Regions from separate parts of the Ensifer sp. 2TAB8 genome, predicted to be linked through region 1. Evidence: riboswitches for the same ligand, from Rfam matches in the RefSeq annotation. Region 1 holds a riboswitch; the other holds the start of a gene.
What was found. A riboswitch is a leader RNA that binds a small molecule or an ion and turns the genes downstream of it on or off. The one in region 1 is predicted to bind FMN.
Positions count from the first base shown of each region.

Region 2: it holds a riboswitch for FMN, as region 1 does, so the genes downstream of both, AB4Z53_RS16405 (DMT family transporter) here and AB4Z53_RS07355 (6,7-dimethyl-8-ribityllumazine synthase) in region 1, are expected to answer to the same signal.

Region 1 is NZ_JBFRGB010000002.1:336,492-340,910, forward strand. It holds gene AB4Z53_RS07345 (ABC transporter permease) at 1-593, shown strand, start outside; gene AB4Z53_RS07350 (ABC transporter ATP-binding protein) at 605-1,666, shown strand; FMN riboswitch at 1,789-1,938, shown strand; gene AB4Z53_RS07355 (6,7-dimethyl-8-ribityllumazine synthase) at 2,032-2,505, shown strand; gene AB4Z53_RS07360 (low temperature requirement protein A) at 2,860-4,143, opposite strand; gene derI (D-erythrulose-4-phosphate isomerase) at 4,358-4,419, opposite strand, start outside.
Region 2 is NZ_JBFRGB010000009.1:32,641-37,059, forward strand. It holds gene AB4Z53_RS16400 (esterase-like activity of phytase family protein) at 1-840, opposite strand, end outside; gene AB4Z53_RS16405 (DMT family transporter) at 917-1,831, opposite strand; FMN riboswitch at 1,911-2,114, opposite strand; gene hupB (DNA-binding protein HupB) at 2,239-2,514, opposite strand; gene lon (endopeptidase La) at 2,735-4,419, opposite strand, start outside.

The sequences.
Region 1 (4,419 bases):
CCATCATCTTCGGCGTTCTGCTCGTCGTGCCGACCGCCTATTGGGTCCGCCTCAAGCTGCCGCGCCTGCGTCCCGTTATCGAGTTCATCACGCTTTTGCCGTTGGTCATCCCGGCCATCGTCATCGTCTTTGGCTATATCCGGCTCTACAACACCTCGAGTTGGCTGCCGCTGACGGGTTCGCTCACGGGCACCAACATCCTCCTGATGTTCGGCTACGCAACACTCGCTTTGCCCTACATGTACCGCGCCGTGGATACGGGACTGAGGACCATCGACGTTGCCACCTTGACCGAGGCCGCTCAGAGCCTTGGCGCCGGATGGGCGACGATCCTGGCAAAGATCATCCTGCCGAACGTGCTCGTCGCGGTTCTGTCGGGCGCCTTCCTGACCTTCGCCATCGTCATCGGCGAGTTCACCATGGCAGCGCTTCTCAACCGCCCAGCCTTCGGCCCGTACATGCAGCTTCTCGGCGCCAACCGCGCCTATGAGCCGGCAGCACTCGCCGTTATCGCATTTGGCATCACCTGGGGCTGCCTCGGCCTCATCCAGCTCGTCTCGCGCTTCCAAAGAAGCGCGCCCCCCAAGGCCTGAGGACCGCACTCATGAGTTTCCTTTCACTCACCAGCATCAAGAAGTCCTTCGGCCCGGTTCAGGTCGTGCACGATTTCAACATGAACATCGAAAAGGGCGAGTTCGTCTCGTTCCTTGGACCGTCCGGCTGCGGCAAGACGACGGTTCTGCGCATGATCGCCGGCTTCGAGACGCCGACCAGCGGGCAGATCGTCATCAACGGCAAGGACCAGAATTCGCTGAAGCCAAACCAGCGCAACATCGGCATGGTGTTCCAGGCCTATGCGCTGTTCCCCAACATGAACGTGCACGACAATGTCGCCTTCGGTCTGAAGATCGCCGGCACCGAAAAGTCGCAGATCGACGCAAGGGTGAAGCAGATGCTCGGGCTGATCAAGCTCGATCATCTGGCGGACCGCTTCCCCTACCAGCTCTCCGGCGGCCAGCAGCAGCGCGTCGCCCTTGCCCGCGCCATTGCGGTCAAGCCACAGGTGCTCTTGCTCGACGAGCCGCTTTCGGCGCTCGATGCCAAGATCCGCGTGTCGCTGCGCGAAGAAATCAGGCAGATCCAGCAGCAGCTCGGCATCACCACCGTCTTCGTCACCCATGACCAGGAAGAAGCCCTGTCGATCTCCGACCGCATCGTCGTCATGAACGGCGGCCGCGCAGACCAGATCGGCACCCCCTTCGAGATCTACAACACGCCGGCGACACGCTTCGTCGCGTCCTTCGTCGGCACGCTCAGCATCATCGAGGGCAAGGTGGCAGACCCCGCCTCGGGCGCCGTGACGATCGGCAACCAGCAGGTGGCGCTGAAGGATCCGATCGCCGGCATGAAGGGTGGCGACAGCATTTCGCTGGCGCTGCGCCCCGAAGCAGGCTCGATCGCTGAAGGTGCCAAAGGCGATACGTCGCTCGCCGGCGAAGTCGTCTCGACGAGCTTCCTCGGCTCGGTCATCCGCACGCGGCTGCGCGTCGGCGGCGACGTCATCTCCTTCGATATGTTCAACAATCCGGGCGTCGCCCCGCCGGTTTCCGGCGACAACGTAACGCTGCGCTTCGCCGCCAAGGACCTGCTCGTCATCCGCGAGTAAGCCTATTGAAGCCATCGGAACGATTTCTTCCGATGGCTGCAAACCCTGGAAAATTCTGTCGTGATTTCCGGCAATTTCGTCGCARCGTGCGTTTGACCGCGCACGGTGGCGCTATATAGTCGCGTTGTTCTCAGGGCGGGGTGAAATTCCCCACCGGCGGTAGCGGTCGAAAGGCCGAAGCCCGCGAGCGCCTCAGGGTTTCACCCTGGGGGTCAGCAGATCCGGTCAAATTCCGGAGCCGACGGTCACAGTCCGGATGGAAGAGAGCAAGCAGAAACGTGGGACCCCGCGACGGGGCCTTGCGCGCATGCATGTTCGCCCGACGGGATCATTGGAAAACGCCAAACCCTGAAAGGCTTGAGACCATGACCATTCTTTCCCACCCCACCGCCAAGATCGCGATCGTCCGTGCCCGCTGGCACGCCGATATCGTCGACCGCTGCGTCGATGCCTTCGTCGCGCAATGGACGAAGCTCGGCGGCTCGTCGGCTGATGTCGAGATCTTCGACGTTCCCGGTGCACTCGAAATCCCGCTCCATGCGCAGACGCTGGCGAGGACCGGCCGCTATGCCGCAATCCTCGGCACCGCCTTCGTCGTCGACGGCGGCATCTATCGCCACGATTTCGTCGCCGGCACCGTGCTCGACGGCATGATGCGCGTGCAGCTCGACACCAATGTGCCGGTGCTTTCCGCCGTGCTGACGCCGCACAATTTCCAGGAAAGCGAGCCGCTGATCGCCTTCTTCCGCGAGCACTTCGTTACCAAGGGCACGGAAGCCGCCAACGCCTGCGCCCAGATCCTCGACGCCCGCGCCAAGCTGGCGCTGGTCAACGCCTGATCGGCTGCGGGCTCCGACATCAGCCGGCCTGACGGCGCCGCAATGGCGGTTGCCCCTCATCCGCACGGTGAGGGCTCGCCCCTCATCCGGCTGCCGCCACCTTCTCCCCGCACGCGGGGAGAAGGACACGCGCGGCACTCGTGTCGCCTAAACTCACCCTTGACCATCGAGAATGAGGTCCGCCCGAGCTCAGAAGCACGGGCTGGCTATAGAGCTCGTCCCCTCTCCCCGCCTGCGGGGAAAGGCTAGGGTGAGGGGCAGCCACGCCCTACTACCCTCTCCTGAATCAACTCGTGAAGCGCCTGAATCGGTTCGACAGCGTTAACGGACAAGCCGCTGTTTCGACTTGTCAAATCAATGCGCCGCCTCGCCCTTCTGCAAGCTGCGCTCCAGTGCCGCCATGCGATGGCGATGCCCCGCCACTTCGTAACCGACGATGGTAACGACGGGCGCGAGCATCAGGATGATCAGGCACTTGGCCATGTCGAGCCCGGCGATCGCGGCGACCACGGACGCGGCCAGCACCAGCGCGGTACCGMCGAGCAGCCAGAGATGCAGGCGGTCAGCCTGCTGCATGAGATAGGCGTACATCGCGTAGAGCAGCCCGATGTAAAACGCCACGGGTACCGCAACCGCCAGCACCGTTGCGACCGAACCGATATGCGCCTTGTGCTCGATGTAATAGGCCGCCATATGCAGGCCAGCACCGGTGGCGACGATCGAGGCGAAGATCGGCATGTGGCCGTAGCCCCAGACAAAGGCCCGCTTGAGGCGGTAGTGGTGCAGGATTTCGGCACTCGGCAGCAGGAAATAGATCCACCACATGCCGAAGGTAAGCCCCGTACCCGCCAGGCAGACGAGCGCGACATTGAGATCCCAGCCCTGCCCCTCGACCACGGCCGAGATCGAGGCGACCGTGCCGACAACCCCTTCCCCGAGCGCGATGATGGCAAGAAGCCCGTAGCGCTCGGCGATGTGATGCGCATGCCAGGGCGTGCCACCGTCCCGCGTCTCGGCGAAATAGGGGCCAAGCATCTCGATCGCCGTGAGCCCGACGACCATGGCGAAGGTCACCAGCAGTGAGAAGTCGACGAAGATCAGCACGATCCACCCGATCTGGGCGACGCTGATCGCCTTCACATAGGTGAGGCAGGCCTTCCGCCGCGCTGGGTCCTGGCGGCTCGCGCGCAGCCACTGGAAGAGCATCGCGACGCGCATGACGACGTAGCCGAGCACCATGATGCCGTTGTCGAGGTGCTCGCCCTTGTCGATCGACTCGAACATCGGCGGCAGGCCGATCGCCAGGATCAGCACGCCGACCATCTGCACCATAGTGACGCTGCGGAAAATCCAGTCGTCCGTGTCATAGGCGGAGGCAAACCAGCTGAAATTGATCCAGGCCCAGCAGATGGAAAAGGTCGCGAGCGCAAAGCCGAAGAGACCGGCAAAGGTGTGCCCCTCGGCGAGAAAATGGGCAAGCTGCGAAGCGGCCAGGCTGAAGGCGATGACGAAGGTCAGGTCGAACAGGAGTTCGAGCGTCGTCGCCGTCCGGTGATGTTCATGCGTGTCGCGGCCGCTCATGCGCGCCACATGATGGTGTGCACTTTGATGCGGCTCGGTCGAGGTTGCTTCATTCATGCGGCAACGTCCTTCACTTGACGATCCGCAAGGATATTCAAATATTTGCAGAAGCCTCGTCAAGGCGAAGCGATAGACCGGACACGAAAACGCCCGGCATCTCTGCCGGGCGTGTCGTCACGATGCCTGAGGGAGGATCAACGGGCATCGAGAGATCGGTTTAGGCCTTGATATCGGAAGTGGGACTCGGACGGAAAACCGCCCGCACCTTTCCTCATCCGGCTCTGGCAGCATCCAGGCGATTGATCGCCTCGACATTGCCGGCCGACGAGCCGT
Region 2 (4,419 bases), on a different contig from region 1:
GCGACCCGGCTGCTCGTCCTTGAAAGCGATCGCCCCGTTGCGCTTGGTGTCGATGTTCTTGAGGTCGACCGTACCGGCGGAGAAATGCGTCTTCACCGTCGCGGTCTTGCCGTCGATGATGATGATATGGTTGTTTTCCTGCAGCGTGAGCGCAATCTCGTCCTTGCCATTGAAGGAGACGAATTCCGGCTCCGGATCCTCGCCGCCGATTTCGGCAAGACCGGTCAACGTCACGCGCTTCAGCGAGCCGCAATCGGCCACCCCGTCCTTCAGCGACAGGATCACCAGGTCGCCGGCCGGCATCTGTGGGATCTTGCCGTCGTTCAGTTCCTCGTCGCGCTCGTTTTCGATGGCGACGGCCGCAAGCGTACGGTCCTGGTTGACGGCGACCGAATCCGGCTGACCACCGAGATCGCAGGTGCTCTCCACCTTCTTCGATGCCAGATCGACGATAGCTAGGAGACCGGAGGGCTTGACGAAGCTTTCGCGCGTGTTGACTGCAACGAGCGCCTTACCGCCGGCAACGGTAACGGAGGTCGGCTCACCGTCGAAAGAAATCGTGCCGGCGGCCTTCGGCGCCTTGGCATCGGTGATGTCGATCAGGCCGATGCGCTTGCCCGGGCTGTCTGAGTAGATCAGCGTATTGCCGTCTTCGCTGGCCGTGATGATCTCGGCGGACGTCGGCGCCTTGCGCGCGTCACCTTCCGGAAGATTGTCAGCGACAGCAAAGGACGCAATGCGGTTGAAGACGGGCTCGGCCGCCGCGGGAAAAGCCGCGGAAGCGAGAAGGACGGCGGCAAGCGCCGTCACGCGCGATCTAATGGTCATGAAATCCCCCATGGACACTTCTAAAAAACAAGGGGTTTCTGCGCGATGGGGATGACATCCGAATGACAGCCGAACGGTTTTGCACCATTCAGGCGCCCGCGGTCTCCCGCTCGCGCCGAATCTCGTTGCGCATGATGAAAAGCGACGCGCAGAGGATCAGGATCGCGRCGAACCAGAGATAGCCCGTCGGCGCATAACCAAAGACCAGCCAGCCGGCGAAGACATTGAGCGGCAGCTTCAAATCATCGAAGGGCTGCACATAGGCAGCGTCGGCAACCGTATAGGCGAGCGTCAGCAAGTACTGCGCGAAAACGGTCATCACCCCGGCCAGTAGGAGAAGACCGAGTGCCGCGCCATCCGGCACCGCAAAACCGGCGGTGAATGCAATGGCGCCATTGATCGGGGTCAGAAGGACAAGCAGCCAGATGGTGATGGTTTCGGGACGCTCGCGGCCTGTCAGGCTTTTGGTGATGAGCGACGAGGCGCCCCAGAGCAGCGCGGAGAGGATCGGCAGAAGTGCTGCCCAGGTGAAGCTGTCCGACCAGGGCTGGAGAATGATCATCGCACCGGCAAAACCAACCGCCGTTGCGGTCCAGCGCGCCGGCCCGACGCGTTCGCCGAGGAACAGGCGGGCGCCGAGGATGATGAAGAAGGGCGAGGTCATGACCAGAGCAATCGCTTGCCAGATCGGCACATGGGCAAGGCCGGAGACCCAGGCTCCGACACCGAAGGCGGCAAGCGCCACACGCACCACGTGACGCCAGGGGTAATCGGTGCGCATCGCCGAAAGCCCGACGCGGCGCAGGAACGGCAAAGAAAAGAGGAAGGCGAAGGCGTATTGCCAGAAGGCGGTCGCGGCAGCGGGGAAGCCGAGCTTCATCGTCAGCCATTGGGTGACGACATTGAGGCCGGCGAAGGCAATACCGGCCAGCACCATGAAGCCGGCTCCGGCCATGGCGCGCGAGGAGGAGAAGCCGAGGGAAGTCTGATTCATGTCATGCATCCTGAACACTGGACAAACACAAATCAGGACGCATGAGCGCACGGCACGACGCCGGGCAACCTCTGCCCTTCGTGCCGACGACCATTCTCTTTCATCCGGACTATGACCGTCGGCTCCGGAATTGCACCGGATCTGCTGACCCCTTCCACGTTGCGGGGGAAAGGCGCTCGCGGGCTTGGGCCACACCATCGTGCGACAGCGACCTTTGCGCGTCTTGAAGGACGCGCGGCGCTGTGGTGCCCTTACCGCCGGTGGGGACTTTCACCCCGCCCTGAGAATGGGCAAGCCGTAGAGCAAATGGCGGGAGGCTGCAAGGGCCGCCCCCGAAATGCGAAAGGGTCCGGCTTTCGCCGAACCCTCGAATACCTGGACTGCCGGCCTCGTGTCCGGCCGCCAAGCAAATCTGATCAGCCGTTGACGGCGTCCTTCAGGCCCTTGCCGGCCGTGAACTTCGGCACGTTACGAGCCGGAATGTCAACTTCCGCACCCGTGGACGGGTTGCGGCCCTTCGAGGCTTCGCGGCGCGAAACCGAGAAGTTGCCGAAGCCGACCAGGCGAATGTCGCCGCCGTTCTTCAGCTCGCCCTGGATGGTCTCGAAAACTGCATCAACTGCAGAAGATGCGTCGGTCTTGGAAAGTCCGGCCTTCTCAGCAACGGCAGACACGAGCTCATTTTTGTTCATGTTTCCACCCCTTTCAGATTGGTTCGAAACGACTGTGTTTTAAGCCGCGGCGGCTTGCGCATCGCCCGCGTCTTGCCTTTCCCAATTGCGCCTAATCCCTTGGAATGCAAGGCTTGCAGCGTGCTTTTACAACAAAAAAGACCGGCCAGAGGCCGGTCTTCCCAATTTTTCTGCAAAATGGGCGCCGCGTGAGGTCGCTCCGCCCATTCACTGGCACTTTTTAGTGGGCGATCGAAGAGCCCGCTTCGTCCTGCGAATCAACCGCTGCGACGGTTGCCGGCTCGTTTGCCGGGTCCCATTCGATCGGTTCCGGCATGCGCACCAGAGCGTGTTCAAGCACTTCGCCCATCCGCGAAACCGGGATGATTTCCAGCGCGTTCTTCACGTTGTCCGGGATCTCGGCGAGATCCTTGGCGTTCTCCTCAGGGATGAGCACCTTCTTGATGCCACCCCGGAGAGCCGCCAGGAGCTTCTCCTTGAGACCGCCGATCGGCAGTACGCGGCCGCGCAGCGTGATCTCGCCGGTCATCGCGACATCCTTGGAGATCGGGATACCGGTCATGATCGACACGATCGTGGTTGCCATTGCGACACCGGCCGACGGACCATCCTTCGGCGTCGCACCTTCCGGTACGTGCACGTGAATGTCACGCTTGTCGAACAGCGGCGGTTCGATGCCGAAGTCGATTGCGCGCGAACGGACATAGGAGGCCGCCGCGGAAATCGATTCCTTCATCACGTCGCGCAGGTTACCGGTGACGGTCATGCGACCCTTGCCGGGCATCATGACGCCTTCGATCGTCAGCAGCTCGCCGCCGACCTCGGTCCATGCGAGACCGGTGACAACACCGATCTGATCGTCACGTTCGGCTTCGCCGTGGCGGAAGCGCGGAACGCCCAGATAGTCGTTGATGTTGGCAGCGGTCACTTCGACCGTCTTGGCCTTGCCCTTGATGATCTCGGTCACGGCCTTGCGGGCGAGCTTCATCAACTCGCGTTCGAAGTTACGCACACCGGCTTCGCGGGTGTAGGTCTGGATGACCGCCATCAGCGCACCGTCGGTGACCGAGAACTCCTTCGGCTGCAGCGCGTGGTCGCGGATCGCCTTCGGCAGCAGGTGCCGCTTGGCGATCTCCAGCTTTTCCTCTTCGGTGTAGCCGGCGATGCGGATCACTTCCATGCGGTCCATCAACGGCGCCGGAATGTTCAGCGTGTTGGCCGTGGTGATGAACATCACGTTGGACAGGTCATATTCGACTTCCAGGTAGTGGTCCATGAACGTCGAGTTCTGTTCCGGATCCAGCACCTCAAGCAGCGCCGACGACGGATCGCCGCGGAAGTCCTGACCCATCTTGTCGATTTCGTCGAGCAGGAACAGCGGGTTGGACCGCTTCGCCTTCTTCATCGACTGAACGACCTTGCCCGGCATGGAGCCGATATAGGTGCGGCGGTGGCCACGGATCTCGGCTTCGTCACGAACGCCGCCGAGCGCCATGCGCACATATTCGCGGCCGGTCGCCTTGGCGATCGACTTGGCGAGCGAGGTCTTGCCGACGCCCGGAGGGCCGACGAGGCACAGGATCGGGCCCTTGATCTTGGTCGAACGCGCCTGCACGGCGAGATACTCGACGATGCGTTCCTTGACCTTGTCGAGGCCGAAGTGATCAACGTTGAGCACTTCCTCGGCATGGTTCAGGTCCGTCTTGATCTTCGACTTCTTGCCCCAGGGCAGCCCGAGCAGCCAATCCAGGTAGTTGCGAACGACGGTCGCTTCCGCCGACATCGGGCTCATCTGGCGCAGCTTTTTCAGCTCCGCGTCAGCCTTTTCACGCGCTTCCTTGGAAAGCTTCGTCTTGGCGATGCGCTCCTCGATCTCGGCCATCTCGTCGCGGCCATCTTCGCCGT